3 regions of the Bacillus methanolicus genome follow, and region 1 is predicted to be linked to each of the others. Evidence: predicted binding sites of a transcription regulator. Region 1 holds the regulator's gene; each other region holds the start of a gene.
What was found. Region 1 encodes Rex, which represses fermentation and respiration genes when NADH is low (regulators of the CRP and FNR family bind a similar motif). Its sites were predicted from a motif close to TTGTGAAATATTTCACAA; they were not measured.

Region 1 (11,112 bases):
CTTCGATCATGTTTACCCATTCGCCAGTAGCCGCGTTGAAGCCTGTTCCAACTGCTTCGCCTTTTAAGCGTTCAACGATCACAGAACCTTCAAGGCCGGCGTTTTGAGCGATTTGACGTACAGGCTCTTCCATTGCACGTAATACAATGTTAACACCAGTAGCTTCATCGCCTTCAGCTTGAATAGAAGCAACTTTGTTGTATACGTTAAGAAGTGCAGTACCACCACCGGCTACAATACCTTCTTCAACTGCAGCACGAGTTGCGTTTAATGCGTCTTCGATACGAAGTTTGCGCTCTTTTAGCTCAGTTTCAGTAGCAGCACCAACTTTGATTACCGCTACACCGCCGGCTAATTTTGCTAAGCGCTCTTGTAATTTTTCACGATCGAATTCAGAAGTAGTTTCTTCTAATTGAGCACGGATTTGGTTAACGCGAGAAGCAATTTGTGCAGAATCGCCGGCACCTTCTACGATTGTTGTATTTTCTTTTGATACGACAACTTTAGCAGCGCGTCCTAAAGAATTGATTGTTGCAGATTTAAGGTCACGGCCAAGCTCTTCAGTGATTACTTCACCGCCAGTCAAGATTGCAATGTCTTCAAGCATTGCTTTACGACGGTCACCGAAGCCAGGAGCCTTAACAGCTACTGCATTGAATGTTCCACGAAGTTTGTTCACTACTAATGTAGCAAGTGCTTCACCTTCAACATCTTCAGCAACAATCAATAACGATTTGCCTTGTTGAACAACTTGCTCAAGAACAGGCAGGATTTCTTGAATGTTGGAGATTTTCTTGTCAGTGATTAAGATATAAGGATTTTCAAGAACTGCTTCCATTTTGTCAGAATCAGTTACCATGTAAGGAGATAGATATCCACGGTCGAATTGCATACCTTCTACAACATCTAACTCAGTTGTAAAGCCTTTAGATTCTTCGATTGTGATAACGCCGTCTTTGCCAACGCGCTCCATTGCTTCAGCAATTAATTCACCGACTTCTTCGTCAGCAGCAGAAATAGAAGCAACTTGTGCGATAGATTCTTTTGCTTCGATTGGCTTGGAAATAGCTTTCAATTCTTCAACAGCAGTAGCTACCGCCTTTTCGATACCTTTGCGGATACCCATTGGGTTTGCTCCGGCTGTTACGTTTTTAAGCCCTTCACGGATCATTGCTTGAGCTAGAACAGTAGCAGTAGTTGTACCGTCACCGGCAATATCATTTGTTTTGCTTGCTACTTCTGCAACAAGCTTAGCGCCCATGTTTTCAAATGGATCTTCTAATTCAATTTCTTTCGCAATTGTAACACCGTCATTTGTAATTAACGGAGAACCGAATTTTTTCTCAAGAACCACGTTGCGTCCTTTTGGTCCAAGAGTTACTTTTACTGCATTTGCAAGAGCATCTACACCGCGAAGCATCGCACGACGCGCATCTTCACTAAATTTAATCTCTTTTGCCATGATGAAAAACCTCCCCTAATTTTTATCATATCGTTATTCTAGCCGAGTAGTTTGATCTGGCCTCCATGAGTTGGAACGGCTATCTCATTTTACTCTACTACAGCAAGGATGTCGTTTTCGCGCAAAATTAAATATTCCTTACCATCATACTTTACTTCTGTACCAGCGTATTTTGAGAAGATAATGCGATCGCCTACAGATACCTCAAGTGCTACACGCTCGCCGCTGTCAAGAACACGGCCGGTTCCAACAGCTACTACTTTACCTTCTTGAGGCTTTTCTTTTGCTGTGTCCGGTAAAACGATACCGCTTGCAGTTTTTTCTTCGGATTCGACAAGCTCAATTACAATGCGATCACCTAGTGGCTTTAACAAGGGAAACAACCTCCTCAAATTTAAATATATTATTATCATTATTAGCACTCGCACCCGTTGAGTGCTAACACAATTATTATATTAAATAAATCAAATCTCTTTTGCAAGCCTAAAGAAAAAAATTTTTGATATTGGAATCCCGATTTTCTTCATCGATTTTTGCTGCATATAAGATTATGCTTCAATGATTCTAAATTATTCCTTTAATCCATAGAATTTGAAACAGCCTGCCGTCAATAGTAGAATGGTACAGAGTCCATTAGTTTTTAACAAAAGGAGTAAAATGCTGTTGAAAAAAGAATATTGGTTCATATTAATAACGTATATTGCCATGCATCTGTCCGGTCTGTTTGGGATTCCGCTTATCACTTTTTTAGGAGCTTTCTTCGGCAAAAGTATCAAGGAAATGGAAGTGCTCGCAGTCCCTTATTGGCTGGTTTTCAGTTTTACTTTTACATTCATTATTGTTCTTTTACTTTTGAGAAAAGAAATCAAAGCGGGTTCAAATAAAAGGAATGCAGCCTCCGCGATTTCATCTGTCTATTGGTCTGTGGGCGGCGTCTTCATGGCCCTTTTTGCCCAATACATTGCAGCCAATATTGAAAGAATCGTCGGAATTGAAATGGGTTCGGAAAATACTCAGCAAATTATTAATATTATTGAGTCTTTTCCCTTTGTTATTTTAGTAAGTTCAGTAATTGGTCCGATTTTAGAGGAAATTGTTTTTCGCAAAATTATTTTCGGAGCGCTCCATAAGCGGCTGAACTTCTTTCTATCCGCACTGATCAGTTCTTTAATATTCGCTCTGGCCCATGCTGAACCTGAGCATATCATTTTATATTCTGCAATGGGCTTTACATTTGCTTTTCTTTATGTTAAAACCAAACGGATTATCGTTCCTATCATTGCCCATGTGGCAATGAATACATTCGTCGTATTAATTCAGTCCGTATACAGGGAAGATATAGAGAGAATTCTGCGCGAAGCGGAAAAAATTCAAAGTTTTATTGGAGGATTTTAGATGAGGCAGTCTCCCTTGATTTCAGGCATCTTTTATATTCTGCTGGGCACTTTGTTCACTTTTTTTGCCATCCGACATGTGAATGAAACCGGCTGGGGATTTTTTACTTACTTGCTCGTGTTATTAGCAACATTTGATATTGGATCAGGAATCAGAATGATTACTTTTCATTTTAAGATCAAAAATGCAAATAAATTATAAAAATCTTAGCCAAACAGTGGCGCAACTACAAGGGGTCTGATCTTCAGACCCCTTATTTTGCATTGGCATTATTATTAAGAACAATTTCTTCGCTAATCTTCTTCCGGCGGATAATGCTTTAAGAAATAAACTAATGACTGTAATTCGACCAGTAAATCGATATGATGGACACGGACCGATGACGGAACATTTAATCTTGCCGGTGTAAAGTTTAAAATACCTTTTACATTCGCATTAACAAGCCGGTCTGTAACTGATTGAGCTTCCGGTACAGGAACGGTTAAGATGGCAACCTGTATATCCGTTTCCATCATTATTTTTTCAAGATCATCCATATGATAGACAGGTACTTGCCCTATCTTTTTTCCCACTTTGTTTTGATCAATGTCAAAAGCGATTTCAATTTTCGTGTTATTGTTTTTAAGAATATTATAATTTAAGAATGCGGTTCCTAAATTCCCGACTCCGACTAAAGCAACCTTTGTCAACTCATCCTGATCAAGCGCTTTGCGAAAAAAAGACAGCAGATAGTTCACATTGTAGCCGTAACCTTTTTTTCCTAAAGCGCCAAAATAAGAAAAATCCCTGCGGATCGTTGCTGAATCTACTTTTACTGCTTCACTCAGTTCAGCAGATGAAACCTTTTGTTTTCCGGAAGAATGAAGGTTTTTCAAAAAGCGATAATATAAAGGCAGCCTTTTGGCCGTTGCTTGGGGTATTTTCACCATTTCGTTTGACATCTTTCATTCACCGCCTTTTTGTTTATTTACGTCCTTTCTCCCTAAAATAATCTCCGTTTATTCCGCCTGTTTTTTCAACCAAATACGTTTCTCCAATAACCATGCCTTTGTCAACGGCTTTACACATATCGTAAATCGTTAGAGCACAAACGGAAGCTGCGGTTAATGCTTCCATCTCTACTCCTGTACTCCCCTTTGTTTTAACCGAGGCTTCAATATTTAGAATATAGTTTTCCTGATCATTCTCCCAGAAAAATGAAATATCTACTCCAGTAAGAGGAATAGGATGGCACATCGGAATGATTTCCCATGTTTTTTTTGCTGCCATTACCCCGGCAACTTGAGCAACTGACAGAACATCCCCTTTTTTTATCTTATTATTCGTAATTTTTTCATATAACTCTCTATTTACAGTAATACTCGAACGTGCTAATGCAGTTCGCACCGTTTCCGGCTTACTGCTGACATCTACCATTTTCGCTCTGCCTTCTTCGTTGAAATGAGTAAACTCAGCCATAAAAAACACCTCACAACAAATCATACACTATTTTGACATTTCTGTGTGATAACTTTGTAACATTGTTCACAAAATCACATGTATTGCCGACACAATGTGAATAAGATACACTAGTTTTATGGTAACCTGAGGTGAGAGCAAATGATTTTATTACAAGTTAATCAATTAACGAAATATTATGGTGCTGATCTTATTTTATCGAATATAAAGCTTGAAGTTCAAAACCGTGACAGAATTGCCCTTGTCGGAAGAAACGGCGCGGGTAAGTCTACTCTATTAAAAATCATTGCCGGGCACCTGTCGTATGATTCAGGCGAGATAATAAAACCAAAGGACGTTTCAATCGGGTATTTAGCACAAAATACCGGGCTTGAATCCGAATTGTCCATTTGGGATGAAATGATGACTGTTTTTGAACCGCTGCAAAAAATGGAAAAAGAGCTGCGAAAATTAGAAGAAAAAATGGCAGACCCGGCGGTGTTTGAAAATGCAGCTGCCTACGAACGCATTCTCAAAGAGTACGATCTTTTACAAGTTCAGTTTAAAGAGCAAGGCGGTTATCAATATGAAGCGGATATCCGTTCTGTCCTTCACGGGCTCAATTTTCATGAGTACGATTATTCCACTAAGATTTCAAGTCTGAGCGGAGGCCAGAAAACAAGACTTGCTCTCGGAAAGCTGCTCTTAACAAAGCCCGATATTTTAATTTTGGACGAGCCTACCAACCACCTTGATATTGAAACATTAACGTGGCTTGAGCAATATTTGCAGAACTATGATGGAGCGGTATTGATCGTTTCCCATGACCGATACTTTTTAGATAAGGTCGTGACACAAGTTTATGAAATTTCTCGGCATCAAATCCAAAAATATCATGGCAATTACAGTTCATACCTTCAGCAAAAAGCCGAAAACTTTGAACGAGAAATGAAGCAGTATGAAAAACAACAGGAAGAAATAGCCAAATTACAGGAATTTATTGCGCGAAATCTGGCCCGGGCTTCAACAACAAAGCGGGCGCAAAGCCGGCGTAAACAACTTGAAAAAATGGAGATCATGGACCGGCCTCTCGGCGATGAGAAATCTGCTTCTTTTTCTTTTGACATTGAACGGCAAAGCGGAAATGACGTCCTCAAAGTACATGAGCTGGCCGTAGGATACAAAGGGAATAAGGTATCAGACAACATCTCATTCCGGATCACCCGCGGGGAAAGCATCGCTTTAGTCGGTCCAAACGGAATCGGCAAATCTACTTTATTAAAAACGATCGTCAAAAAGCTTCCAGCGCTTTCAGGGGAAATACAGTACGGCTCAAATGTAACAATTGGCTACTATGACCAGGAACAAGCTGAGCTGACATCAAATAAGCGCGTTTTAAATGAATTATGGGATGAGTATCCGTTAAAAACTGAAAAAGAGATCCGTACAGTGCTCGGGAATTTCTTATTTTCCGGGGATGATGTACTAAAGCCCGTTTCTTCCTTGAGCGGAGGAGAAAAAGCAAGGCTCGCGCTGGCAAAATTAATGATGCAAAAAGCAAACTTTCTTGTTCTCGATGAGCCGACTAACCATCTAGACTTGGACAGTAAAGAAATTCTTGAGAATGCTTTAATTGACTATCCGGGAACCATTCTATTTGTATCCCATGACAGGTATTTCATTAACCGGATTGCAACGAAAGTTCTGGAGCTCAATCAAAATGGAGCCGTTGAGTATTTAGGCGATTATGATTATTTTTTAGAAAAGAAGCAGGAAAAAGAAGAAATTCGTGCGCTTGAACAACAGGAAACAGGCGCAGCTGAACCTATAAAACAAGAAAAAAACACGTACCAGCAAGACAAAGAAGCCAAAAAGCTTGAAAGGCAGCGCAAAAGGCGGATTGAGGAGATTGAAGCCCTGATTGAGTCGCTGGAAGAACAAATAGCAAAGAATGACCAGCTTCTCTGTGAACCTGAAATCTACGAAGATCATGAAAAAGTGATGGAAATCAATTTGCAAAACGAAAAAGCGAAGTCAGAGCTTGAAGCCCTATTGGAGGAATGGGCAGAGCTGGCCGAATAGAAAAATAGTGCCACGATCGTGCCCGATTACAAGGTGCTGACTTATAAGGGTCTGATTCCTTCCGACAATCACAATATTGGAGGGGTCTGACCTTTTTTATTTTTTCTGTTTTATATTTCTCAACAATTCTTGAATATTTATCCACAATTTTATCCACAATACGATTACTTATTTAAAAAGTTTTTATCATTTTTTCCACAATATCCACAATTTTTGATTTTTTTATCCACAAAACTAACAATTTTTAAAAAATTATCCACAAAAAAACTCCCTGTTTAAAGGGAGTTTTCCATATTAGTTGTGGATTGTTATATCTAAGCCCGGATTTGCATTTAAAGCCAAATCGGCCCGTATTCCTTTTTCAAACAACACGCTTCCTGCCGCCGCAATCATGGCAGCATTATCCGTGCAAAGCGAAAGCGGAGGTATTATTAATTCGATATGTGGCAATTCCTTAAATGCTTCCTCTAAAGCAGTCCTTAAGCCCTTGTTGGCGGCTACTCCGCCTGCTAATAGCACTTGTTTTACTTCGTATGCTTGCGCTGCTTTTACCGTTTTGGTTACAAGAACATCAATCACACTTGCCTGAAAACTGGATGCCAAATCTTCCTGTGCAATCGTTTCACCGCGCTGTTCCGCATTGTGAACCGTGTTAATAACAGCTGATTTCAATCCGCTGAAACTGAAATCATATGAGTCTTCTTCAAGCCAAGCTCGCGGCAGTTCGATTTTAGGTTCGCCTTCATGTGCAAGCCGGTCGATATGCGGCCCTCCCGGATAAGGCAAATTTAATGTTCTTGCCACTTTATCATATGCCTCGCCGGCAGCATCATCTCTCGTTTCTCCAATCACTTCAAAATGCCCGTGTTCTTTCATATAAACAAGTTCTGTATGGCCGCCCGATACAACAAGGGACAAAAGCGGGAACTTCATTTCAGCTACAAGCCGATTGGCATAAATATGTCCGGCAATATGGTGCACCCCAACAAGCGGAATTGAATGGGCAAAAGAAATAGCCTTTGCTGCATTTACTCCTATCAAAAGCGCTCCAACCAAGCCGGGCCCTTCCGTAACAGCGATCGCATCCAGATCTTTGTATGAAATGCCTGCCTGTTTCATCGCTTCTTCTAAGACGATGGTTATTTGTTCGACATGGTGGCGGGAAGCTATTTCAGGAACCACTCCGCCAAATCTCTTATGGCTGTCAATTTGCGATGCGACTACATTAGCCGCAATCTCCCGGCCGTTTTTAATAATCGCCACCGCTGTTTCATCACAGCTCGTTTCAATTCCCATAATCCATTGATCTTTATTCATCTAATTTCACCCACATTACTAATGCATCTTCCTGGTTATCTGTATAATAATTTTTTCGAATTGCTCCATTTTGAAACCCAAGCTTTCGGTATAATGATTGTGCAACATAATTCGTTACCCTGACTTCCAACGTCATCGTCTTAGCCCCCAGCTCCCTTGCAAGCTCCATTACCTTTCGCAATAAAGCTTCTCCAAGCTTTTTCCCTCTATATTCAGGAAGGAGAGCAATATTAGTAATGTGAGCCTCATCAACAACAACCCACACTCCGCAATAGCCAACGACTTTTTCATGATCTTCGAGAACGATATAAACAGCGAACTGATTTTTTGTTAGCTCATTATAAAATGCTTCGCGGCTCCAAGGGAGAGTAAAAGATGCATGTTCAATCTCCAATACCTGGTCAATATCTTTTTCTTCCATAAATCGAAAAGTTATAGATTCATTCATACAATTTTCTTCCTATCCAACTACCCGTTATTCGTTTTCTTCGATTCAAGCCATTTTGCCTCGGCTTCAGCCAGCCTGATATAATTCGGTACAAAAGAATGAATATCTTCTCCCGGCTGATCCTTTCCTAAAAACGCCAGCTCCGAAGGCCGCGGATTATGTTCCGTTATTTCGGCAAAAACAGCCTTTTCTTCAAGATTTGCTTGAATTGAATCCTTATGGAGAGGGAGGTCATTTCCTGCAAAAAGAATCGGTTTATCAAGTTCCCTTAATTGATTTACCCAATCCTCAGTTAAGATGATCCCGTCTTTTTTAATGGCAACTAGCTTCCCATTCTGATATTGATACAACCCGGTATAGATCTGCCCTCTTCTCGCATCAAAAATTGGTGATACGTACCCATTAAAATATCTGCCTACTCCTGAAGCAATCACCGCCAGGCTTGAAACTCCAACAAGCGGAATATTTAATGTCCATGCAAGTGTTTTAGCAATCGTCACTCCGATTCGAACTCCCGTATAAGACCCCGGTCCTTTTGCAACAACCACTTTTGTTAAGTCTGCGGGAGTTATATCACATTCCTTTACTAAAGCTTCAATTGCCGGCATTACTCTGATCGAATGGTTTTTCTTAACATTCGTAATATATTCGCCCATTACTTTCTCTTCATTGATAATGGCAATCCCTAAAGGATAATTAGATGTATCAATGGCCAGTACTTTCATGAAAAAATCTCCTTACATAATTCCTCGTAACGCTTCCCTTTTGGCTGTAAAACAATCCGCCTTTTTTCATTATCTTCCCTGAATATCGAAATCGTTAATAATTCAGATGGAAGCTGTTCTTCGATAAGATGAGCCCACTCAACAACGGTTACTCCATCGCCCTCAAAATACTCATCAAAACCCAAGTCTTCATTAGCGTCTTCGACCCGGTATACATCCATATGATAAAGAGGCAGCCTTCCATGGTATTCTTTTATTATTGTGAATGTTGGGCTATTTACATTTTTCTTTATTCCCAGTCCTTCTGCCAGCCCTTTTGTAAAAGTCGTTTTTCCGGCTCCTAAATCTCCTTCAAGAGCAAGAACATCACCTGGTTTTAAAAATGTTGAAAGCCGTTTGGAAAATTCCAGCGTTTCACTCGGTCCTCCGGAGAGGAATTCATATTGATTCATATGGTAATCACCTTTGCTACCTTTTGTTTACATGATTGTTTAGAACGGTTTATTTTTATACAAAAAAACCTTAGGAATCTTCCTAAGGAGCTTACTCTATATTAGTTTACATGATTTTATGAAGATGAGCAAAAATGTGCATACCGTATATGACATTTCCTGCTTGCTAAATAATTAGATGTGCCCCTCAATATTAATCTTTTCCGTATCTCAAAAAGAAACGTTATGAATAAAACTGCCGTATTCTATTGATTTATTTTTTTCTAAATTCACTCGCATTTATCCCAAATCGTTTTTTAAACGCCCTCTCAAAGCTTCCTAAGCTGCCAAACCCAACTTCATAGGCAATCATCGTGATGTCTTTTTTCGTATGCTTCAATAGGTGTAATGAATGGTCCAACCTTACCTTTGTTATATATTGGCTTGGTGTAAAGCCTGTTACTTCTTTAAACAAACGAAGGAAGTAATATTTACTGATTCCAGATTCCTCAGAAATTTGATCTAATGTAATTTCACTATTATATTGCTCATGAATGAAATCCACTGCTCGTTTTAACATTGGGTGATTCGGCAACGTAACCTCTTTCCTCCAAAGCTCATTGTGAGGGCCTTCATGTTGAGAAAATACTAAATTTGCTAATTCCCATTCTAATTGTTGGATTTCAATTTTATTTGTATTGCCAAAAAGATTTTGTCTGACTGCTGTTTCAGCAATTTTTATAAATAAATCAGATGAACCCACATTCATAGAAGAAAATGAAATTTCGTTTGATTGGCCGGCTAGACGTTCAATATACACTTTCTCCAAAAATTCCTTTTTTATATTAATTAAAAGAACTTTCCCCTCATCTTTATCCGTAAAATGAATATGTTTTTCTCCCGGGGCAGTTATAAATCGATGTTGTTTTTCTAAAATGCCGGTTTTGTTATTTATATCAATAAATGTAGACCCAAACAAAGGAATACTGATTTGAAAATCGTCTCCATGACTATGCTCTAAAGGATCAGATGAGTTTGGTTTAAGATGAATCATCATAAACTTACTGTTTTCTAACTTTAAATTAAGATACCTCATATGAAAAGACCCCATTCTAACTAGTGCTGTGTTTTGATTGTCGTTAAAAAATTGCTATTAAAGAAATCGCAATTAATGAACAGCAATATAAAGTACAGATTGTTAATCTTTATATAAAGTTCAATAAAAAATTAATTTCTCTTGAATACTACAGTGCTTGGAGGGTTTATTATGAAAAAATATTTTAAACCGATCTGATCTGGCTTATGTTCATAATATTAAGAAACTTATGTCACGCACAATCCTTAATCTCGTAATTTTGTAAATTTCATATTTACCGAAAACCCATACGGCTCCCTTATATAAGGAATAAAAAATAAATCCGAGGTGATTTTTGTGTTTTACAATGATTATATTATTAAAAAGATTCATGATTTACGTATGGCTGAATTAAATGAGAAGTTAAAACATGTGAATCATCTTCAAAGAAAAGAAAATATAGGTGAATCTAATGTCCTAAATCAAGAACTCAAAAAACAGAGCTTAATAGAGACTTCTTATTGAGGTGGAACGACATGTTGGAAAAGTTAAATGATAAATTGGAACTAAAAACCGTTATCTTGCTCTTTCCCATCATGTTTTTGATTCATGATTCTGAAGAAATTATTACTATGGGAAAATGGGTGGATAATAATATTGCCTATCTCTACTCTGTTGTGCCAACAAGGCTTCAGTTCGTTATTGAATCCGTTCATTTGGCAACCCCTCAGATTGCAATT
Region 2 (11,112 bases), on a different contig from region 1:
AAGCAAGTTTGTCGGGCCTTTTTAAGAATAGAAAGGAACATTATTTTATTATATACTTTTTTGACTATAAATTAGACTAAAAACATCGGAATAGGAGGAATAAATGAAAAAATTACTTGTACTAGCTTTTATCGGATTTATCGCACAGTTGATAGATGGCTCATTAGGAATGGCTTATGGAGTTTCGTCCTCAACACTTCTTCTGGCCTTTGGCATCGCTCCGGCTGTGGCATCTGCTTCTGTTCACATATCCGAAGTCGTAACGACTGCAGCATCGGGGATTTCACATATCAAGTTCGGAAATGTTGATCGGAAAATGGTGTTTCGCCTAACCATCCCTGGTTCCATCGGGGCCTTTATCGGAGCCTGTTTCTTAAGCAATTTGCCGGGTGCCTTAGTAAAACCATATGTTTCAACATTTCTTTTGATTCTTGGTGTCTATATCATCCTCCGGTTTTTGTTTTTGTTTAAACCCGCTGAAGACAAGGAGTCTCCACCGCTGCCATATAAACAGTCGATCCCTTTAGGACTGATTGCAGGGTTTGCGGATGCTACTGGCGGGGGCGGTTGGGGACCGATTACGACGCCCATTCTTTTATCTAAAAAAGGGATGACGGCCCGAAAGGTTATTGGAACAGTAGATACAACAGAGTTTGCTGTTGCCGTATCAGCTTCTTTAGGTTTTATCATATCTCTTGGTTGGGACACAGTGAATTGGATTTGGGTATGTGCTTTGATGTTAGGAGGAGTTTTTGCTGCACCGATTGCAGCTTGGCTAGTCAAGGCCATGCCGGCACAGATGATGGGAGTTTTTGTGGGAGGATTTATAATTTTGGTGAATGCCCGAACTTTACTATCTGCCTGGCTGCCGAATTCTTCTGAATATTATTCTCTTATTTACGGCATTATTTTATTTTTATGGGGAACAGCTTTAATTTTCTCAGCCAAAAAATTAATCAATGGAAACAAAAATAATCTAGTAAAAGGTTCGTCCATCCAAAGTGATAAAAGAGCAATCTGAGTCCTAAATCGGGGCTCGGGTTTTTTATTTTTTATAAATACATGAAAAAAGCTGGCAGGATGCCAGCTTTTTGATTATTTGTATACTGTTACTTTTACTGTTTTCACGCCCCATTGGATGGCTTTTGCTTTTGAAGGCATAAATACATCAATTCTGTTGCCTTTTATTCTGCCGCCTTTATCAGCTGCAACTGCATAGCCGTAACCTTCTACATAAACCTTTGAACCTAGCGGAATAACCTTTGGATCAACTGCAATTGCTTTAATCGAAGGGTTTTTCTTTAAATTTAAACCGGTGGCCGTTATTCCACTGCAGCCTTTGCATGTTGCTGTATAAGCAGACGCTTTTACGGTGATTGTTTTGTAAGCTGTTTTATTGGCTGAAGCCCTTTTTACAGTAGATTTCGCTTTCGTTGTCGATCCTGAAATCTTTAAAACTTGATTTGGCTTGACTGTATCGCTTTTAAGATTGTTCCAGCTCTTTAACTGGCTGACAGTTACTTTATGTTTTTTTGCTATGCTCCAAAGAGTGTCGCCATTTTTTACTTTATATGTACCAGAGGCAGAAGCTGTACCTGAAATACCGAAAACTAGAATTATTGATGAAGCAATATAAAATAGTAGTTTTTTCAACTTACTAAAACTCCTTTGTTAATTCTCCTTTTTTTTCGTATACATAGAATAACAAGAAAATATAACAGTAATGTTTCAATGTATTAGTAATTATGTTACAAAATGAAGACATAGGTTTGCTGATTGTAATAAAGGGTATAGATTCTTACAAAACCCGGCTTTTTTCGAGTTAAATAGACTTGAAAGTAAATCATTTGACATTTATTTTAATAAAACATATAATCACAATTGAAGCTAGCTATTATTAGCGCGTTTTATTATTAAACCGCTTTCAAAGCTAGTAAACTATAAGGAGCGTGGTACCTGAACTGATTCATCCCATGTTATACTTATATGTTTCCGATCGTCATGGCGAAATCGTTCTATCAGTCACAGAAGCCCGTGTAAAAAGAAAATTACTAATAATCAACAGAGAGGTGCTTAAACGTGTTACGAGATAAAGATTTACAATCAATCCAAGAAGTAAGAGACTATCTTGAACAAGCAAAAACAGCTCAAGAAATCGTTGCAAAAATGACTCAAGAAGAGATCGACAAAATCGTTGAAAGCATGGCAAATGCGGGAAGAGAAGCAGCAGAACGATTGGCTGCCATGGCAGTAGAAGAAACAGGTTTTGGTAACGTTCCTGATAAAATTACAAAAAACTTGTTTGCTTCAAATGACGTTTACAACTCTATCAAAGATGTGAAAACAGTCGGAATTATTAATCGGGATGAAGAAAATAAAGTTTGGCAAGTGGCTCATCCTGTAGGGATCGTTGCAGGAATCGTTCCATCTACAAACCCGACTTCCACAGTTATTTTTAAATCATTAATCTCTGTTAAGGCTGGAAATGCGATTATCTTCAGCCCGCATCCAGGTGCTGCAAAAGCTACAGCAGAAGCTGCAAAAATCATGCAAGAAGCAGCTGAGCGCGCTGGTGCTCCTAAAGGTTTAATTTCTTGCATCACTCAACCAACATTGGCTGCAACAAACGAGCTAATGAAACATAAATTAACAGACGTTATTCTTGCTACAGGCGGTCCTGGTATGGTTAAAGCAGCTTACAGCTCTGGAAAACCAGCATACGGCGTAGGTCCTGGTAACGTTCCTGTCTACATTCACGAAAGTGCAGATGTAGCAAAAGCTATTGAACTAGTTATTGAAAGTAAGACTTTTGACTACGGAACAATCTGTGCTTCCGAACAAGCTCTTATTGTTGATGAATCTATTAAAGAAAAAGTTGTTGCTGAGTTAAAACAACAAGGCGCTTACTTCTTGAATGAAGATGAAAAACGTAAAGTTGAATCCGTTATCATGGTAAACGGTGCATTAAACGCTAAAATCGTTGGTAAAGCTCCACAAGTGATTGCGGAAATGGCTGGAATTGAAGTTCCTGCAGACGCAAAAGTACTTGTTGCTGAAGAAACTGGAGTGGGTAAAGAATATCCATTCTCAATCGAAAAATTATCTCCAACTCTTGCACTCTATACAGTGAAAGGTATGGAAGAAGCAAGTGCTATTGCTCAACAAATGCTTGATTTGGGCGGTCTAGGTCATACAGTTGGAATTCACGCTCAAGACGAAAAAGTTATTGAAGCGTATACAATCAATAAACCAGCTGGACGTATTATTGTAAATGCTGGTACAACATTTGGTGCAATTGGTGCTACAGTAAATGTAATGCCATCCTTAACTCTCGGATGCGGTGCAATGGGTAACAACGTTACATCTGACAACGTTTCAGTATATCAATTGTTCAACATTAAACGCGTTGCATTTGGCGTCCGTGAAATGCCAAAAAAAGATGAGAGCGCTCAAAAAGAACCAGCTCTAACAAAATAAGAAAGCAAAAATGTAGCAGTCCTACCACAAACCCGGTTTATCACCGGGTTTGTGGTTTTTTATTTATCAACGGATCCTTCTTCTTTAATACATTAACACTTTAACACAGCGCGGGCCAGACCCTCAATACATTAACGCTTTAACGCAGTGCGGGCCAGACCCCTCCTTACATATGCCGCGATATTTTCTCTTCTTCGATTTATTCATTATATTGTCTCCTTATCAAACAGATTGATGAATGTAAATCGGACATTTTTTTGGGAGAATATGCCTTTCAGAAAAGTGGATAACGGCTTTATCGAGTGGTTACGTTAAACATGTGGGACGGTGATGATAATGATTAAACTGCAGCTGGTACGAAAGCAAGAGAGTATGCCTATTGCTGATTTTCGTCCGCTGGACACTTGGGTAATGCAACCGCTATTCTCAAACGATTCCCCTTGAGTGAAAACAGTTTTATACCATATATAATTCCTTAATAACAAGGAAATATTAGTTAAAATATTCCGAGTAAGGAACTTAGAGCTTAATAAGCGACCCTTTCCACTCAGTTAGAAGATGAATCGTCTAACGAATAATGATAAAGATCAATCAGCCAAAATGACTGAATAGATAAGCATTAGCATTAGCATATAGAAGAAAGAGAGAGGTGGCGTTCATTATGATAAGAGATAAAGATTTACAATCCATCCAGGAAGTAAGGGACTATCTTGAACAAGCCAAATCAGCGCAAGATATCGTCGGAAAAATGTCGCAAAGCGAGATCGACAAAATTGTTGAAAGCATGGCGAATGCGGGTAGATACGAAGCAGAACGATTGGCGGCTATGGCAGTAGAAGAGACGGGTTTTGGTAAAGTAGCCGATAAGGTTGTGAAAAATCTGTTCGCCGCTAATGATGTATACAACGCCATCAAAGATATGAAAACCGTTGGGATTATAAATCGGGATGACCAAAATCGCGTATGGGAAATCGCTCAGCCTGTTGGGATCGTTGCGGGAATCGTCCCATCGACAAACCCTACTTCGACAGCAATTTTTAAATCGCTGATCGCAGTAAAGGGAAGAAATGCAATCATTTTTAGCCCTCACCCGTCTGCTGCAAAATGCACGGCCGAAGCGGTAAAAGTCATGCAAGAAGCAGCCGAGCGCGCCGGGGCACCAAAGGGTTTAATCTCTTGCATTACACAACCGACATTGCCTGCAACGAATGAGTTAATGAAACATAAATTAACAAAAGTAATTCTTGCAACAGGCGGCAGCGCGATGGTAATAGCAGCTTACAGTTCCGGAAAACCGGCATACGGCGTAGGACCTGGAAACGTACCATCCTATATTCATGAAAGTGCGGATTTAGCAAGAGCTGCCCGACTTATCGTTGAAAGCAAGAGTTTTGACAATGGAACGATTTGCGCTTCCGAACAAGCTCTTGTCGTTGATCACTCCATCAAAGAAAAGTTCATTTCCGAGTTAAAGAATCAAGGCGCTTACTTTTTGGATGACAATGAAAAACAAAAGGTAGCCTCAGTTATCATGGTAAACGGTAGGTTAAATGCCAATCAGGTGGGAAGATCTCCGCAGAAAATTGGGGAAATGGCAGGTATTGAGGTTCCGTCCGATGCAAAGGTGCTCGTTGCAGAAGAGACAAATGTGGGCAAAGAATATCCAGTTTCTATTGAAAAATTGTCCCCGGTTCTTGCCTTTTATACGGTGAAGGATAAGCAAGAAGCAAGCGGCCTTTGCGGAGAAATACTCGCATTTGGCGGACTTGGTCATACTTTGGGAATTCACTGTAATGACGAAAAAGTAGTAGAAGAATTCACTTTAGATAAACCGGTTTCACGTATTGTTGTAAATGGTGGTACGACGTTTGGCGGAATAGGCGCCACTACGGGAATATTCCCATCTTTGACACTGGGATGTGGTGCTATTGGTAATAACATCTCGTCTGATAATATTGGGGCTAAGCATATGATCAATATTAAACGAGTGGCATATGCGATCCGTGAGATGCCGAAACAGGAAGAAGTTTCGCAAAAGGAACCTGCACTCACTTAAAAATAAAGCAGGACAGTAACAATTAATGAGGCTGACCCATAAGTGTCTGGCTCCGTCTGCAGTTATTAAATATCGAATTGACCATATTATGTTTTCAATATTTAGTAACTAAGGGGGCCTGGCTCTAAAGTTTTGGGTCAGCCTTATTCTTATGACCAATTCATATTGCTTTGTATTCGGTATTTGCACAAGAACGAGTAGTTGGGGATTAGTCATTCCTCATACTTAATTCTTAGCGGTGGCCTAATTGCCGCAATGCTTCCTCGCTCATTCGCTACGGTGTCCAAGGCGGATTCCAAGTAATTTGTGCATCGACATCTTTAATCCCCTCAATGTCCGGTAGCGCCCGTTTCACACCACCATTTCCCCTTTCGAAAGTGATGAGTATATATACAACGAACCGTGATTTTTATCACTTCAATAGTGAAGCTGAGCTATTATGATGTAAATATAAAATTTAAAATATCAAGGAGGCATTTTTTGTGAGTCAATTTGCAGCAAGAATTAATGCACCTGATTTTGAACCGCGTGATCGGCACCCGGCAATTTTCCGTTTATTTGATAGTTTAAAGCCTGGAGAAGTAATGGAACTAACAAATGATCATGATCCTCGCCCGCTTCATTATCAATTTATGATGGAACGCGAAGATCAATTTACGTGGGAGTATTTAGAAAAAGGTCCGGAAACTTGGAGAGTGGCTATTGGGAAGAAATGACACGAATGAAGAGATTCCTGCTTAATAGGCGGGAATCTTTTTCTGTTTTGTTTACAGTTACAATGATGAATTTATGAGTAACCGAAGTAACATATTGATCGTTTATTGAAGCCGATGACAGGAAAGATGTTGTTGCTTGACGATTGTCGAGTTGTTTGTACAAATTTTTTGGAAGATAAAATCATCAATATAAATAATGGACAGGTATTTGACAATTTTATGACATGATAGAATATTGTGATGTGAGTCACATGGACGCCTCCCCTTATGTTTTACAATGAAGACGAGGAGGGAGAATTCTTGAGAGGCTTTCATGAAAATCCGTTTATTGTTATATGGGAACTAACACGGGCATGCCAGTTGAAATGCCTTCATTGTCGTGCAGAAGCGCAATACCATCGCGATCCGCGCGAATTAACGTTTGAAGAGGGAAAAAAGCTGATTGACCAAATTTACGAAATGGATCAGCCGCTTCTTGTATTTACAGGTGGAGATCCATTGATGCGTCCTGATGTGTATGATATAGCAAAATATGCGATTGATAAAGGATTGCGTGTTTCGATGACGCCAAGTGCGACGCCGAATGTGACGAAAGAAGCGATTAAGAAAGCAAAAGAAGTCGGTTTAGCGCGTTGGGCGTTTAGTTTAGACGGACCGAATGCCGAAATTCACGATCATTTTCGCGGCACAAGCGGTTCATTCGACTTAACCATAAAGGCGATTCAATATTTGCATGAACTTGAAATCCCTGTGCAAATTAACACCGTTATATCCCGGTATAATGTTCACGTGCTTGACGAAATGGTCGCACTCGTAGAAAAACTGAAATGCGTGCTTTGGAGCGTCTTTTTCCTTGTACCAACGGGACGCGGCAAAGAGACAGATATGATTACACCGGTTGAACATGAAAAAGTATTTAAATGGTTATTTAAAACAAGCAAACGAGTGCCGTTTGATATAAAAACAACGGCAGGACAGCATTATCGCCGCGTCGTGCTGCAGGAAAAAATGCGCGAGAACAAAACGAGCGACGAAAAGATCCGCTATGAAGATGTGCTTATGAAAGGGTTGACTGGACAAGTGGATGGCCTTGGACGGGCGCCAAAAGGAGTAAATGACGGCAACGGTTTTCTCTTTATCTCACATATTGGAGATGTATATCCCAGCGGATTGCTGCCGGTAAAAGCAGGTAATGTGCGCGAAACACCTCTGGCGGATATTTACCGTCATTCACCTATTTTCCAAGACTTGAGAAACCCGGACAAGTATAAAGGAAAATGCGGCGTTTGTGAGTTTCGTTTTGTTTGCGGCGGCTCACGTTCACGGGCATATTCGGTAACAGGAGATTATTTGGAAAGCGAGCCTTTTTGCGTGTATATTCCAAAGGTGTTAAGAAAGAAAAAAGAAAAATGAAATGAATGAAAAGGGGTGGCTATCATGAAACCGCTTTTGCCAAAACAACACGGTGCCTGGGCGATGTTGATTATCCCGTTTTTATTAGGGGCTTATTATGGGGGTTTTTCTTGGCTTCATATTCCGCTATTTCTCGGGTGGTTATTGTTATACTTAGCAACTTATCCGTTTTTTATGGCAATTAAAAATAAAAAAAGAAGACAATATTATTTGAGATGGTTTCTAGCCTACTCTTTTCCAGCTGTGGTATTGTTACTCATCCCGCTAGCAAATCATTTTAGCCTTTTATATTTTGGCTTTTCTATGATGCCGTTTTTTCTGATAAATATATATTATGCAAGTAAGAAAAATGAACGGGCTTTGCTTAATGATCTTGCGGCCATAGCTGAATTTTGTATAGGAGGGCTTGCCAGTTTTTATGTAGGAGATGGAGAGCTAAATCTAAGAGCGGCAGAAATCTTTAGTTTTTGTTTTCTGTTCTTTACTGGAAGTTCTTTTTATGTGAAAACCATGATAAGAGAAAAAAAGAATGTGGTGTATAAATGGGCATCTTGGGGGTTTCATTTACTGTTAATCATTGGATTATTCATAATGGGTTATCCATTATTAGTAATTGCGTATTTTCCAAGTGTGATAAGAGCAATATACCTCTACGGAAAATCTATATCGGTGCTGAAACTCGGTGTATTAGAAATTGCAAATTCCGTATATTTTCTTTTAACGTTATTATTTATTCTCTAATATTTTTAATACCTTAAAGAGGCTGTCTCATAATGGTCTGACCTCATGTGCATTTATCAATATATAGCACATTCATCCAACATTATGTCCTATATATTGTGTTATTGGAGTCTGATCCTTAGGCTTTTGAGACAGCCACTAAATTTTTTCTAAATCGTTTTTGCAAGCAACTAGCAAAATAGTTTTATATCGAGCTATTACTTGCTTTGCAAAAGTCGCCAATTTTAGCGATTTTAATATCCGCTTTCATTAATGCGGAAGAGATGTACTTTGCAAAGTCTATCGCATTTTCTCCATCTCCATGGATACAAATCGTATCGGCTTGAATCGAAACATCAGTTCCCTCCAGCGATTGTACTTTTCCTTCTTTTACCATTCGTATTACTTGGTTGACAGCAATTTCATAATCTTTTATGATAGCATTCGATTCACGTCTAGGAGTTAAAGAACCATCTTTTTGGTATGTGCGATCGGAAAATACTTCACTGGCAGTACGAAGTCCGATTTTTTTTCCTGCGTTCACAAGCTTTCCTCCCGCTAATCCAAAGAGGATCAATTCAGGATCAACCTTGTAAACGGCTTCGGCAATCGCTTCAGATAGGAGAGCGCTCTTAGTGGCCATATTATATAATGCACCATGGGGTTTTACATGTTGAAGCTTTCCGCCTTCGGATTTTACAAATGCATATAAAGCACCGATTTGATAGACAACTAGTTCGTAAGCTTCCTGCGGAGAAATATCCATATTTCTTCTTCCGAATCCAGCCAAATCCTGAAGCCCGGGGTGCGCCCCAATCCCCACATTTTTTTCGAGTGCCAACCGGACGGTTTTCCGCATGGTTGACGGGTCACCTGCGTGAAACCCGCATGCGATATTTGCGGATGTTACATAATCGAGAATTTCTTCATCTTTTCCTATTTTGTATGCACCAAAGCTCTCTCCCATATCACAATTTAAGTCGACAATATGCATGCTTCAATCCCCCTGCCTAAATTTCAGAAAAATTCCTTGCTTCAGTTGCTGTATTTTTCTTTCCCTTTCTAATAAAAGGTGTTGAGCTTCATCGCGGGAAATTTCTGTAAACTTTATTGAATCTCCCGGTTTCGCTTGTGCCATCAATGGCAAATCAACTGTTGCAATTTGACCGATTTTAGGGTAACCGCCTGTCGTTTGCCGATCAGCTAATAGAACAATTGGGTTCCCATCAGATGGAACTTGAATTGTTCCAAAATTAACTGCTTCCGATATCATTTCTGCAGCATTTTGTAATGTCAGTTTGGGTCCTTTTAATCGATATCCCATACGATCCGATTGAGCTGTAACCTCAAATGGTTCATGAAAGAGCTTATTTTGGCTCTCTTTCGTAAATAAATGGAATTGTCTTCCCTTCATTACACGAATTGTAGATTTATTTTGGTGCATGGGAATTAAATCAGCGGCCACGGTCCACTCCATTTCTACAAATTGTTGGTTTGCAGATTTTTTCCCTAGATGTTCAATGATTCGAGTGGAAAGATCGCTGGGGGAGCCGAACTCCAGCTGATCACCTGCTTGTAATGCACGTCCGTTAAAACCGCCAATTTCTGCCCTCAGGTAAGTGGATTTACTATTCATGATCGTTGGAATTTTAAAGCCTCCGGAAACAGCAAGATATGCCCGACAGCCGATCTTACACGGTCCAAAACGCAATATGCTTCCTTTTTTTACAAAAACGGATCGCCATAATCGAACAGATTTTCCATCGATTGTTGGGGATAAATCACCGCCGCAAATGGATATAAGTGCATTTTTTTTGAATTCAATCGTTGGCCCAAGCAATGTCAACTCAAGGGTTGGTTCATTTTCTTCATTTCCTACTAATAAATTGGAGATTCGATGGGAGAATTGGTCCATCACACCGCTCACAATTATTCCATATTTTTGAAAACCAAATCTTCCTAAATCTTGAACAGTTGTAAGGAGGCCCGGCTTGATGACTGTAATCATCTTTCGTCTTCCTCCATTTCTTTGTATTCATTATAGCTAATCGGTACAAATTGTATTTTATCTCCCGCCATTAAAAGGCTTGGAGGTTCTTCATTAGGGCGAAACAACTTTAGTGGAGTCCGTCCGATAAGCTGCCATCCTCCTGGTGTTTCGATTGGATATACACCTGTTTGCTTTCCCGCAATTCCAACCGATCCCGAAGGTATTTTTAACCGGGGAGTTTCTCTTCTCGGTGTAGCAATTTTTTCAGACATGCCTCCAATATAAGGAAAACCGGGAGCAAAACCGATCATATACACTAAATAATCACTGCTTGAATGAATATCAATGACTTCCTCAGTCGTTAATCCGTTAAAGGCTGCAACATACTCTAAATCAGGGCCGAATTCACCGCCATAGCATACCGGTATCTCAACAACCCGTGGTTTGATTGTTTTATCGGTCTTTAATCTTGCTAATAACTGCTGCAACTGTTCACATACATAGACATAAGGAAGGATTTTATAATTAAGTAGATTCGATGTTTTAACAGGATTATAAAAAACAGTTACAGTGGTAAATGCCGGTATGTATTCGATCATCCACTCGGGAGGGTTATTATCCAAAATAGAGGTAATCATTTTTACTTTTTGTTGTGTCTCTATGTTTATATCTTCTCCAAGTTCGATAATGACTGCATTATCACCTAATGGATGTAAACGGTATTCCATTCTTACATCTCC
Region 3 (11,112 bases), 450 kb from region 1:
TATTCGAAACAGCTAATACGGTTGATTGAAGGTAATGAAGAAGGCTTCCCAAATCCTTTAACACAGGTCCAACGCCAGCAACAAAGATTGAAAGAGTGGATGGATCATCAAAAATTACTTCCTGTACCAATCGAATATTTAGTTGTGGTTAGCAAGTCTTCTACTATCCTAAAAACATCAAATGGAAACTACCATATTTATAACAGAGTTCTTCATGCAGACCATCTTGAAGAAAAGGTAAAAGAGTTGGAAGCAATATACGATAAACCAATTTTAGAAAAGAAACAAATTCAAGAAATAACCGACCTTTTAATGAAGAATAACTTTCCAATTACCGATAATATTCTTCAACAGTATGGGATCGACCCTTCAGAACTGATAAAGGGAGTCCAATGCCCCAATTGCAATTCATATCCAATGGTCAGAAAATTTAGCACCTGGTATTGCTCTTTGTGCAAATTTACTTCCAAAAAAGCTCATATCCAAGCGTTAAATGACTATTTTCTCCTTATAAACTCCTCAATCTCCAATCGGGCTTTTCGAGAATTTCTTTTAATTTCCTCACGTAGTATTGCAAGCAAGCTGTTAGCCTCCATGAACCTCCCCTTCTCAGGCACCAACAAAGGAAGAATCTACCACCGTCCCGAGATGTAAATCTGATTCCTTTATTTGAGTACCGTTGTTTTTCACAAAATTTCTCATGCTTGGTTGACCTACCATTAATCAGCTTCCTTTATTTGAGTACCGTTGTCCTAAGATTTAAAATGAAATGAAAGTCATATTTCACATATTCTCATTACTTCCTTTATTAGAGCGCCGTTGTCCTATGATATAAATGAAATGAAAGTCATATACCGCGCATTCCTCACTCCTTCCATTTTTTAAGTGCCGTTGTCCTATACGTAAATCAAATGTAAAGTGATTTTCAGTTGCATACTCTCCCCCTGTCATGAAAATCCTATGAAAAAAGAGAAGGGGTGGCTTGGTTTGAAAAAAATCATCCCGCTTTTGACCGTGATATTGTTACTTATGTCTCTCACGCAGGCTTACGCCCGAAACCTCGATCATCCGCCAATACCAAAAGAGTCACCGGAAACTGAAAAAATTGCCATTATCTTATTAAAAGAAAAAAGAACGGTGCCGGAAATCAAAACGTTTATCAGCAAGTATCCAAATGTAAAGCTTCGCTATGTTTTTGAACATACGATCAACGGATTTTCCGTAAAAGGAGACGCACGTTCTTTGGATGAGCTGTCAAAAGGACGGGAAGTAGCACTGGTTTCACCGGTGAAAACGTACCGAGTAGAAACGTTAGAAAACATAAAGCTAATTGGCGGCGACAAAGTCAGAGGGATCTTTGACCGCGCGGATAGACGTCTGACTGGAAAAGGTGTCACTGTAGGGGTTATCGACACCGGGATTGACTACAACCACCCTGATTTAAGAAGAAGCTACGGTGGCGGGCATGATTTTGTTGATGGTGACAAGGACCCGATGGAAACGAAAGCATCCAATTCCGGGACTAATTACAACAACCCAGACGTAGGCAGGCATGATTTTGTTGATAGTGACAAGGATCCGATGGAAACGAAAGGATCCAATTCTGCTGGGGTTAAATACAACAACCCTGACGGAGGCGAAAAAGACTTTGTTGATGGTGGCAACAATCCGATGGAAAAGAAAGAAACCAATTCCGGGATTGACTACAACCAAAGAAAAGGCTACGGGAGCGGGCACGACAAGATCAATGACAATAAAAATTCAATGAAAACGAAAGCACCGCATTGGCAAAGTACGCTTCACGGGACGCATGTTGCAGGCATCATAGCGGCAAATGGAAAAATCCGAGGAGTTGCTCCTGAAGCTACCATAATTGCTTACAGAGCTCTTGGTCCGGGCGGAGCCGGCACATCCGAACAAGTCATTGCTGCGATTGAACAGGCAGTAAAAGATAAAGTTGATGTATTAAATTTATCGCTCGGCAACAATGTGAACGGACCGGATTTGCCGATCAGCCTTGCCCTTAATAAAGCGGTCGAAAGGGGAATTACAGCAGTTGCTTCTTCGGGAAATTCAGGTCCAAACGTTTGGACCGTCGGCTCGCCGGGAACCGCCTCAAAAGCAATCTCTGTGGGAGCCTCGACACCGCCCCGGCAAATTCCCTTTCTTACCATTGAAGGAGAAGGAGATCGAATCAAGCTTCAGCCCATGCATGGCTCTGATCATTGGAAGATTGACAGAACAAAAGAAATAACATTCGGATATTTAGGAGAAGAAAAGGATCTGAAAAATTGTGCAGGAAAAATTGTACTCATAGAAAGAGGCAAGTTAACTTTTACTGAAAAAGCAAGAAATGCACAAAAAGCAGGTGCTTCAGCCGTTATTATATACAACAACACAAATGGGAGTTTTATTGGAAATCTTGACGGAAATATCCCGATTCCCGTAGCTGCTCTTTCAAAAAAGGATGGAGAACGGATCAAGAGACTGATTGAAAAAGGAAAGCGTTTTACCAGAACGATATTAATTGAAGAAAAGGATACTTTAGCATCATTCAGTTCGCGGGGTCCGGTCACTGGTACGTGGGAAATTAAGCCGGATGTTGTCGCTCCAGGTGTAGCCATCGAGAGCACCATTCCCGGAGGATACTTGTCGCTTCAGGGAACAAGTATGGCTGCCCCTCATGTTGCCGGTGCTTGTGCTTTAATTAAACAAGCGCATCCTGATTGGGGGCCTGCGCAAATTAAGTCGGCTTTAATGAACACCGCAAAACCGATCATGAACGAAAACGGAACACAATATCGAACATTTGAACAAGGAGCTGGAAGAATTCAGCTTGAGAAAGCTGTAAAACCAGAATCACTTGTGATACCAGGTTCGCTTCAATTCGGAATGTTTCAGCTCTCAGATAAATTGCATGAGCATAAGGCAGTTATTGAAGTGCAAAATGTCGGCTCAAGCACTAAAAACTATTCTTTTTCAATTCCGAAACAGACCGCGGGCATCCGATGGAAATTTCCTCTCTCTTTTCGCTTGAAACCACGGGAAAAAAAGAAACTGGAAATTCGAATGAGTGCAGATCCTGCCGTATTAACAAAAAAGCTTTATGACGGGAACCTTATCCTTCATGAAGACTCAAATGAAATAAGAATTCCGTATATATATGTGCTGGAGGAACCTGATTATCCAAGAGTCATGGGATTTGATTTTGGCATAGGAGATAAAGAAAACACTTACCGTTATGAAGTGTATTTGCCGGGCGGTGCGGAAGAATTTGGAATTGCGCTTTTTCAGCCGGATGATTACCGGTTTATCGGCTTCCTTGATTGGGAAAGAAATGTCGGCAAAGGGCTCCTTCAAAAGGAGATTAAGCGCGACCGCCTTCCAAAAGAAGGATTGTACCTAGTAAAAGTGTTTGTAAAGAAAAAAGGGAAAGAAGACATGATTGAAGCAATGATTGAGATCCTTCCGGAATTAACGGAAAGTAGATGGAAATAAGCGGGTTCAAACAGGAAAAAATCACGGTTAAAAAAGACTCAAAAAGGCCGGAACAATTCTCACAAAAAATGCAAGACAAAAATCGTAAAATAAATTTGAAAAATTTGTGAACATACGCTTTATGAGTCGATGTAATTGTGAAGTTTTCCCCCAAAACACATTGACATTGACATGCCCCTATTGTATGCTTACAAAGGGTATAAATGACAAGTTTTTCAGAATTATCGTGCAGTTCAGTTTTTTGCTTTAGCACGATGGTAATGCGAATTTGTTGCCGCAGCCTTCTTTACCATTCTCTGAATGTGAGGATGCGTTTATATGCGTCATAAAGACCGCCACCCGTTTCAAGCGATGGCATTAATGTCCGCCATTCTTTCACAATTAGTAGGTTCCATTTTAATAGGTATATTTTTAGGAAGATGGTTGGATCGTACCATCGGAACCGAACCGCTTTTCTTAATAATTGGGCTTATGTTAGGACTTGCAGCAGGAATATTTGCCATGCTTCGATTAGTCCGTCACTTCTTTTCAGGAGATTAAACAACAATGCCGGTAATGAATGAAATGTTTGCAAGACAGCGTAAATACATATTTTATTTATTGGCTGTATATGTTCTCGGCTGGGGGGTTACATCTTACCAATCGATCTTTTTGGGCTTAATTTTCGGTACAAGCTTGAGCCTTTTTAACTTATGGCTCTTGGGCAGAAAAATGCGGAAATTCGGGGAAGCGGTAACGGAAGGGAATAAAACGGTCTCTCTCGGGTCGTTTTCCCGAATGGCAACGGGTGCCTTTGCCGTAATCATTGCGATGAGGTATCCGGACACCTTTCACCTTATCAGCGTTATTATTGGATTAATGACATCTTATATTGTCATTATGATAGATTTTTTTCTTCAGTCTTTATTTTTGCGTAAATAGCGGGGAAGAGAGGTGAATTACTATGCATCATGAAGCTCCATTATGGGAGTTTATGGGACTGACCTTCAACTTAGCAAACGTATTAATGATCACCATTGCAAGTCTAATTGTTTTCATCATTGCTGTTCTTTCCACCCGTAGACTCGCCATGAAACCTACCGGTATGCAAAACTTTATGGAATGGGTTATGGACTTCGTCAAAAATATCATTAACAGCACAATGGATTGGAAAACTGGCGGAAGGTTCCATGTTCTTGGAATCACATTAATTATGTATATTTTCGTTTCCAACATGTTAGGACTTCCGTTTTCAGTCGTAATTGACGACAAGCTGTGGTGGAAATCGCCAACTGCCGATCCGGTTGTTACTTTAACGCTGGCTGTTATGGTAGTGGGACTTTCACATTACTACGGAGTTAAGATGAAGGGAGTCGGGGAATACGGCCGCGAATTCCTAAGGCCGTTCTGGTTTATGTTCCCGATCAAACTCATCGAAGAATTTGCAAACACATTAACCCTTGGTCTCCGTCTTTACGGTAACATATTCGCCGGGGAAATCCTTCTCAGTTTGCTTGCCGGAGGCCTTGCAACCGGAGTAGGAGGACATATCGCAGCCGTCATTCCGACGCTTGCTTGGCAAGGATTCTCCATTTTTGTCGGCGCGATCCAGGCGTTTATCTTTACAATGTTAACAATGGTTTATTTGTCTCACAAAGTGAGCTCAGACCATTAATTATATAAACTGTTCTTTTTATGGACAAACCCTAAAAAACAAAATTATTTATCTATACAATTAAAGGAGGAACTTTAGAATGGGTCTATTAGCAGCAGCAATTGCAATTGGTTTAGCGGCACTAGGTGCTGGTGTCGGTAACGGTCTTATCGTATCTCGTACAGTTGAAGGTATGGCTCGTCAACCTGAAGCTCGCGGTATGCTTCAAACAACAATGTTTATCGGGGTAGCGTTAGTTGAGGCGATTCCTATCATCGCGACTGTTATCGCGTTCATGGTAATCGGCCGATAATTATTACGCAAACTTAACGTTCAAAATGGCGAAGATCATTCGATGAGAACCTTCGCCATTGCTTTATGTCCATAATATCTGTCAAACTTTCGGATATTCATATAAACTTCATTTATTGTTTTCCTAAGTAGCGACTCTTGAAGGGAGTGAATCGAGGGTGTTAACAAGCAGTTTTGTTTTAGGTACAGCTGAGAGCGCGGCTCACAGCGGCTTTAACGGCGGGGACATTGTGTTCCAGTTATTGATGTTCATCATCTTGTTAGCATTGCTTAAGAAATATGCATGGGGTCCATTAATGGGCATCATGAAACAGCGTGAAGAGCATATAGCAAACGAAATTCAAGCGGCAGAACAAAGCCGTGCTGAAGCAAGCAAGCTTTTGGAAGAACAGCGCAGCCTATTAAAAGAAGCGCGCGCAGAAGCTCAAGGACTTATTGAAAATGCGAAAAAGCAAGGCGAAGTGCAGCGTGAAGAAATCATCAGTCTTGCACGCGCTGAAGCTGATCGCATAAAAGAACAAGCAAAACTTGAAATTGAACAGCAAAAAGAAAAAGCTGTTGCAGCTATTCGTGAGCAAGTGGCTTCATTATCCGTTTTGATCGCTTCGAAAGTAATTGAAAAAGAACTAAGTGCAGAAGACCAGGAAAAGCTCATTAACGAATACATTCAAGAGGCAGGAGAAGGGCGATGAGCAGCTCTGCAGTAGCAAAACGTTACGCGTTGGCTCTTTTCCAGCTTGCGAAAGAACACCGGCTTCTTGACCAAATGGAACAAGAACTGCGTGTTGTAAAAGAAGTGATCATTCAAAACAATGAATTAAAAGCTGTGTTAAAATCTCCAAAACTTCCGAATGAGAAGAAAAAAGAGATTCTAAAAGAAGCATTTTCTTCTGCAAATACGTATGTATTAAATACACTGATGATCTTAATCGACCGGCATCGGGAAGATTACATAGCCGATATGGCGGATCATTTTATCGAACTGGTAAATGATGAAAAAGGTATAGCAGAAGCAAAAGTGTATTCTGTCCGTCCTTTAACAGAGGCTGAAAGCGAAGCATTATCCTCTGTATTTGCATCGAAAGTCGGAAAACAATCGCTTCGAATTGAAAATATTATCGATTCCAATTTGCTCGGAGGCATTAAGCTTCGCATCGGAAACCGTATTTTTGACGGCAGCTTGCGCGGCAAGCTTGAGCGCTTGGAACGTCAATTGTTAGGCTAAGATTCGTAGATAGGGGTGAAATTCATGAGCATCAAAGCTGAAGAAATCAGCGCGCTGATAAAAAAGCAAATCGAAAACTATCAGTCGGAAATTCAAGTAAGTGATGTTGGTACTGTTATTCAAATTGGTGACGGTATCGCCCGTGCTCATGGCCTCGACAATGTCATGGCCGGAGAACTTGTTGAATTTTCAAACGGCGTTATGGGGATGGCGCAAAACCTTGAAGAAAATAACGTCGGTATCGTTATCTTAGGACCATTTACAGAAATCCGCGAAGGCGATGAGGTCCGCCGTACGGGCCGCATTATGGAAGTTCCGGTAGGGGAGGAGCTAATCGGACGCGTCGTAAACCCACTTGGACAACCTGTTGACGGAATGGGTCCAATCCATACAACAAAAACTCGTCCAATCGAAAGTCCGGCTCCGGGAGTTATGGATCGTAAATCCGTACATGAGCCTCTTCAAACAGGTATTAAAGCGATTGACGCTCTAGTTCCAATCGGACGCTGCCAGCGTGAGTTAATTATCGGGGACCGCCAAACAGGTAAAACATCCGTTGCGATCGATACAATCCTAAACCAAAAAGATCAAAACATGATTTGTATCTACGTAGCAATCGGACAAAAAGAATCTACAGTGCGTACCGCAGTTGAAACACTGCGCAAATACGGTGCATTAGATTACACAATTGTCGTAACAGCATCTGCTTCCCAGCCTGCGCCATTATTGTACCTTGCTCCGTATGCAGGCGTTACAATGGCAGAGGAATTTATGTATAACGGCAAGCACGTATTGGTTATTTATGATGACCTTTCAAAACAAGCGGCTGCTTACCGTGAGCTTTCTCTATTATTGCGCCGTCCACCGGGCCGCGAAGCGTATCCAGGGGACGTATTCTACTTGCACTCTCGCTTATTAGAGCGTGCTGCTAAATTAAGCGATGCGAAGGGCGGAGGTTCAATCACAGCACTTCCATTCATTGAAACACAAGCGGGGGACGTTTCTGCATACATTCCAACAAACGTGATCTCCATCACAGATGGACAGATTTTCTTACAATCAGACCTATTCTTCTCCGGTGTGCGTCCGGCGATCAACGCAGGTCTTTCCGTATCCCGTGTAGGCGGAAACGCACAAATTAAAGCGATGAAAAAGGTTGCCGGTACATTGCGTCTTGACCTTGCTTCCTACCGTGAGCTGGAAGCATTCGCACAGTTCGGTTCTGACCTTGATAAATCAACGCAAGCAAAACTTGCCCGCGGTGCCCGCACTGTTGAAGTATTAAAGCAGGACTTGCACAAACCGCTTAAAGTTGAAAAGCAAGTTGCGATTCTGTACGCATTGACTCGCGGCTTCCTTGATGATATTCCTGTACAAGATATTCGTCGTTTCGAAGATGAGTTCTTAAATTGGTTAGACCATAACCGCAAAGATTTGTTAGATCATATCGTTACAACAAAAGAACTGCCTGCTGATGAAGATATGGCTGCTGCGATCAACGAATTCAAGAAAACTTTCGCAGTATCCGAGTAATTTAGGGTCTGACAAACTTTGAAAGGGTGGTGAGAACCTGTGGCATCATTACGCGATATTAAATCTCGGATTAATTCTACGAAGAAGACGAGCCAAATTACAAAAGCGATGGAAATGGTATCCGCTGCGAAACTGAACCGGGCGGAAATGAATGCGAAGTCATTCGTTCCGTATATGGAAAAAATTCAAGAGGTTACCGCATCCATCGCACTTGGAAGCAAAGATGTGGCACATCCAATGTTAATATCCCGCCCCGTGAAAAAGACCGGCTATTTGGTTATTACGTCTGACCGCGGCCTTGCGGGCGCTTTTAACAGCAACGTATTGCGTCACGTATTCCAAACCATTCAAGGACGCCATAAGTCGAACGATGAATACGCCATCATTGCGATAGGAAGAATCGCCCGCGACTTTTTCAAGAAGCGCGGCATGAATGTCATTCTTGATATTGTCGGTGTGGGTGACCAGCTTTCTTTTGCTGATATTAAAGATATCGCATCGAAGACAGTCGGCATGTTTGCGGATGAAACATTCGATGAACTATATATGTATTACAACCATTATGTCAGTGCTATTCAACAGGATGTAACAGAGAAGAAACTACTTCCGATTACGGACATCACTTCTTCCAATAAGCTTACATCCTACGAGTTTGAACCATCCGCTGAAGAAATTCTTGAAGTATTGCTGCCTCAATATGCGGAAAGCTTAATTTATGGAGCAATCCTTGACAGCAAGGCAAGTGAGCATGCTGCACGGATGACAGCAATGAAGAATGCAACGGACAACGCAAAAGAGCTTATTAATACATTAACCCTTAGCTACAACCGTGCACGTCAGGCTTCAATCACGCAAGAAATCACCGAAATTGTCAGCGGTGCTGCGGCACTTGAATAAAAATAGAACGGCATAATGCAAAAAACTAGGCATAACTGGTGAGGATGCCATCATCCTCCCAGTTCGATGCACGTATTTGTGTTAAGAGAACGATAGGAGGGAAAAAGATGAACAAAGGACGCGTTCTTCAAGTTATGGGTCCGGTTGTTGACGTGAAGTTCGAAAGCGGACAGCTTCCTGAGATCTATAATGCGTTGCGCATCGAGCATAAAGCTCGCAACGAATCTGAAGTTGACATCAACTTAACCCTTGAAGTAGCCCTTCATTTAGGTGATGATACAGTTCGTACCATTGCGATGGCTTCCACTGACGGCTTAACTCGCGGTATGGAAGTGATTGATACTGGTGCTCCAATCTCCGTTCCTGTAGGGGATGTGACACTTGGCCGTGTATTTAACGTTTTAGGTGAACCGATTGACCTTGACGGACCAATTGATCCAAATGCACGCCGTGATTCCATACACAGGGAAGCACCTCCATTTGAACAGCTTTCAACAGAAGTTGAAATTCTTGAAACCGGGATTAAAGTAGTAGACCTGCTTGCACCTTATATTAAAGGTGGTAAAATTGGTCTCTTCGGAGGTGCCGGTGTAGGTAAAACCGTATTAATCCAGGAATTAATCAATAACATTGCTCAAGAACACGGCGGTATTTCTGTATTTGCCGGTGTAGGTGAGCGTACTCGTGAAGGTAATGACCTTTACCATGAGATGTCGGACTCAGGCGTTATTAAGAAAACTGCGATGGTATTCGGCCAGATGAACGAGCCGCCTGGAGCACGTATGCGTGTTGCTCTTACTGGATTAACAATGGCTGAATATTTCCGTGATGAGCAAGGACAAGACGTATTGTTCTTTATCGATAACATCTTCCGTTTCACGCAAGCAGGTTCTGAGGTTTCCGCGCTGTTAGGCCGCATGCCTTCTGCCGTTGGTTACCAGCCGACACTTGCAACCGAAATGGGTAAATTGCAAGAACGTATTACATCTACTAACAAAGGTTCTGTAACATCAATCCAAGCGATTTACGTACCGGCCGATGACTATACCGATCCGGCTCCGGCTACAACATTCGCTCACTTGGATGCGACAACAAACCTTGAGCGTAAGCTTACTGAGATGGGTATCTACCCTGCAGTGGATCCGCTCGCATCTACTTCTCGAGCATTGTCTCCGGAAATCGTTGGAGAAGAGCACTACACAGTAGCACGTCGGGTACAGCAAACATTACAGCGTTATAGAGAATTGCAAGATATTATCGCGATCCTTGGTATGGATGAGCTTTCCGACGAAGACAAGCTTGTCGTAGCCCGTGCGCGCCGTATCCAATTCTTCTTATCTCAAAACTTCCACGTTGCTGAACAGTTTACTGGTCAGCCGGGTTCATACGTACCTGTAAAAGAAACTGTCAGAGGTTTCAAAGAAATTCTTGAAGGAAAATACGACCACATTCCAGAAGATGCATTCCGTCTCGTAGGTCGAATCGAAGAAGTTATTGAGAACGCGAAACGCATGGGTGTACAGGTCTAATTTCGGACCAGGAGGGTAAAAAATGAAGACGATTAAAGTCAGTGTTGTTACTCCCGATGGCCCGGTGTATGAATCAGATGTGGAAATGGTAAGCACAAAAGCTCAAAGCGGTGAGCTCGGAATTTTACCTGGGCACATTCCAATGGTTGCACCGTTGCAAATTGGTGCTGTCCGTCTAAAAAAAGGCGGCAAAACAGAATACATGGCAGTAAGCGGCGGATTCTTGGAAGTTCGTCCTGATCAAGTGACCATTTTGGCGCAAGCTGCTGAAAGATCAGAAGAAATTGATGTCGAGCGTGCAAAACGCGCAAAGGAACGCGCCGAAGAACGTTTGCGGGCACAAAATCAGGAAAATATCGATTTCAAACGCGCCGAGCTTGCTCTCAAACGCGCTATCAACCGTATATCTGTTGCGGAGAAAAGATAATAAGTGTTATCCAAACACCTTTCGGTTTTCTCGAAAAGCCGGGAGGTGTTTTTTAATT

Region 2: C0966_RS18355 (TIGR04053 family radical SAM/SPASM domain-containing protein) is a predicted target of Rex. The motif match lies at 6,485-6,502, and genes of this name have one in related genera.
Region 3: C0966_RS13360 (AtpZ/AtpI family protein) is a predicted target of Rex. The motif match lies at 3,634-3,651, and genes of this name have one in related genera.

Annotation. Positions count from the first base shown of each region.
Region 1 is NZ_PNFF01000002.1:802,387-813,498, reverse strand. Features, by position in the region: gene groL (chaperonin GroEL) at 1-1,462, opposite strand, end outside; gene groES (co-chaperone GroES) at 1,552-1,836, opposite strand; gene C0966_RS15770 (CPBP family intramembrane glutamic endopeptidase) at 2,126-2,857, shown strand; gene C0966_RS15765 (YdiK family protein) at 2,858-3,058, shown strand; gene C0966_RS15760 (redox-sensing transcriptional repressor Rex) at 3,151-3,798, opposite strand; gene moaC (cyclic pyranopterin monophosphate synthase MoaC) at 3,821-4,315, opposite strand; gene C0966_RS15750 (ABC-F family ATP-binding cassette domain-containing protein) at 4,457-6,376, shown strand; gene tsaD (tRNA (adenosine(37)-N6)-threonylcarbamoyltransferase complex transferase subunit TsaD) at 6,671-7,693, opposite strand; gene rimI (ribosomal protein S18-alanine N-acetyltransferase) at 7,686-8,141, opposite strand; gene tsaB (tRNA (adenosine(37)-N6)-threonylcarbamoyltransferase complex dimerization subunit type 1 TsaB) at 8,162-8,866, opposite strand; gene tsaE (tRNA (adenosine(37)-N6)-threonylcarbamoyltransferase complex ATPase subunit type 1 TsaE) at 8,863-9,318, opposite strand; gene C0966_RS15725 (helix-turn-helix domain-containing protein) at 9,572-10,393, opposite strand; gene C0966_RS15720 (HXXEE domain-containing protein) at 10,912-11,112, shown strand, end outside.
Region 2 is NZ_PNFF01000006.1:8,184-19,295, forward strand. Features, by position in the region: gene C0966_RS18325 (sulfite exporter TauE/SafE family protein) at 104-1,021, shown strand; gene C0966_RS18330 (LysM peptidoglycan-binding and 3D domain-containing protein) at 1,096-1,653, opposite strand; gene C0966_RS18335 (acetaldehyde dehydrogenase (acetylating)) at 2,080-3,477, shown strand; gene C0966_RS18340 (acetaldehyde dehydrogenase (acetylating)) at 4,139-5,533, shown strand; partial or broken gene C0966_RS18345 (metal-sulfur cluster assembly factor) at 5,808-5,894, opposite strand; gene C0966_RS18350 (DUF2249 domain-containing protein) at 6,016-6,249, shown strand; gene C0966_RS18355 (TIGR04053 family radical SAM/SPASM domain-containing protein) at 6,550-7,662, shown strand; gene C0966_RS18360 (YwiC-like family protein) at 7,687-8,403, shown strand; gene C0966_RS18365 (LamB/YcsF family protein) at 8,588-9,376, opposite strand; gene C0966_RS18370 (biotin-dependent carboxyltransferase family protein) at 9,380-10,390, opposite strand; gene pxpB (5-oxoprolinase subunit PxpB) at 10,387-11,100, opposite strand.
Region 3 is NZ_PNFF01000002.1:347,603-358,714, reverse strand. Features, by position in the region: gene C0966_RS13370 (nuclease-related domain-containing protein) at 1-654, shown strand, start outside; gene C0966_RS13365 (S8 family serine peptidase) at 988-3,498, shown strand; gene C0966_RS13360 (AtpZ/AtpI family protein) at 3,817-4,038, shown strand; gene C0966_RS13355 (ATP synthase subunit I) at 4,045-4,419, shown strand; gene atpB (F0F1 ATP synthase subunit A) at 4,442-5,152, shown strand; gene atpE (F0F1 ATP synthase subunit C) at 5,232-5,444, shown strand; gene C0966_RS13340 (F0F1 ATP synthase subunit B) at 5,602-6,135, shown strand; gene C0966_RS13335 (F0F1 ATP synthase subunit delta) at 6,132-6,668, shown strand; gene atpA (F0F1 ATP synthase subunit alpha) at 6,693-8,201, shown strand; gene C0966_RS13325 (F0F1 ATP synthase subunit gamma) at 8,241-9,098, shown strand; gene atpD (F0F1 ATP synthase subunit beta) at 9,206-10,627, shown strand; gene C0966_RS13315 (F0F1 ATP synthase subunit epsilon) at 10,650-11,054, shown strand.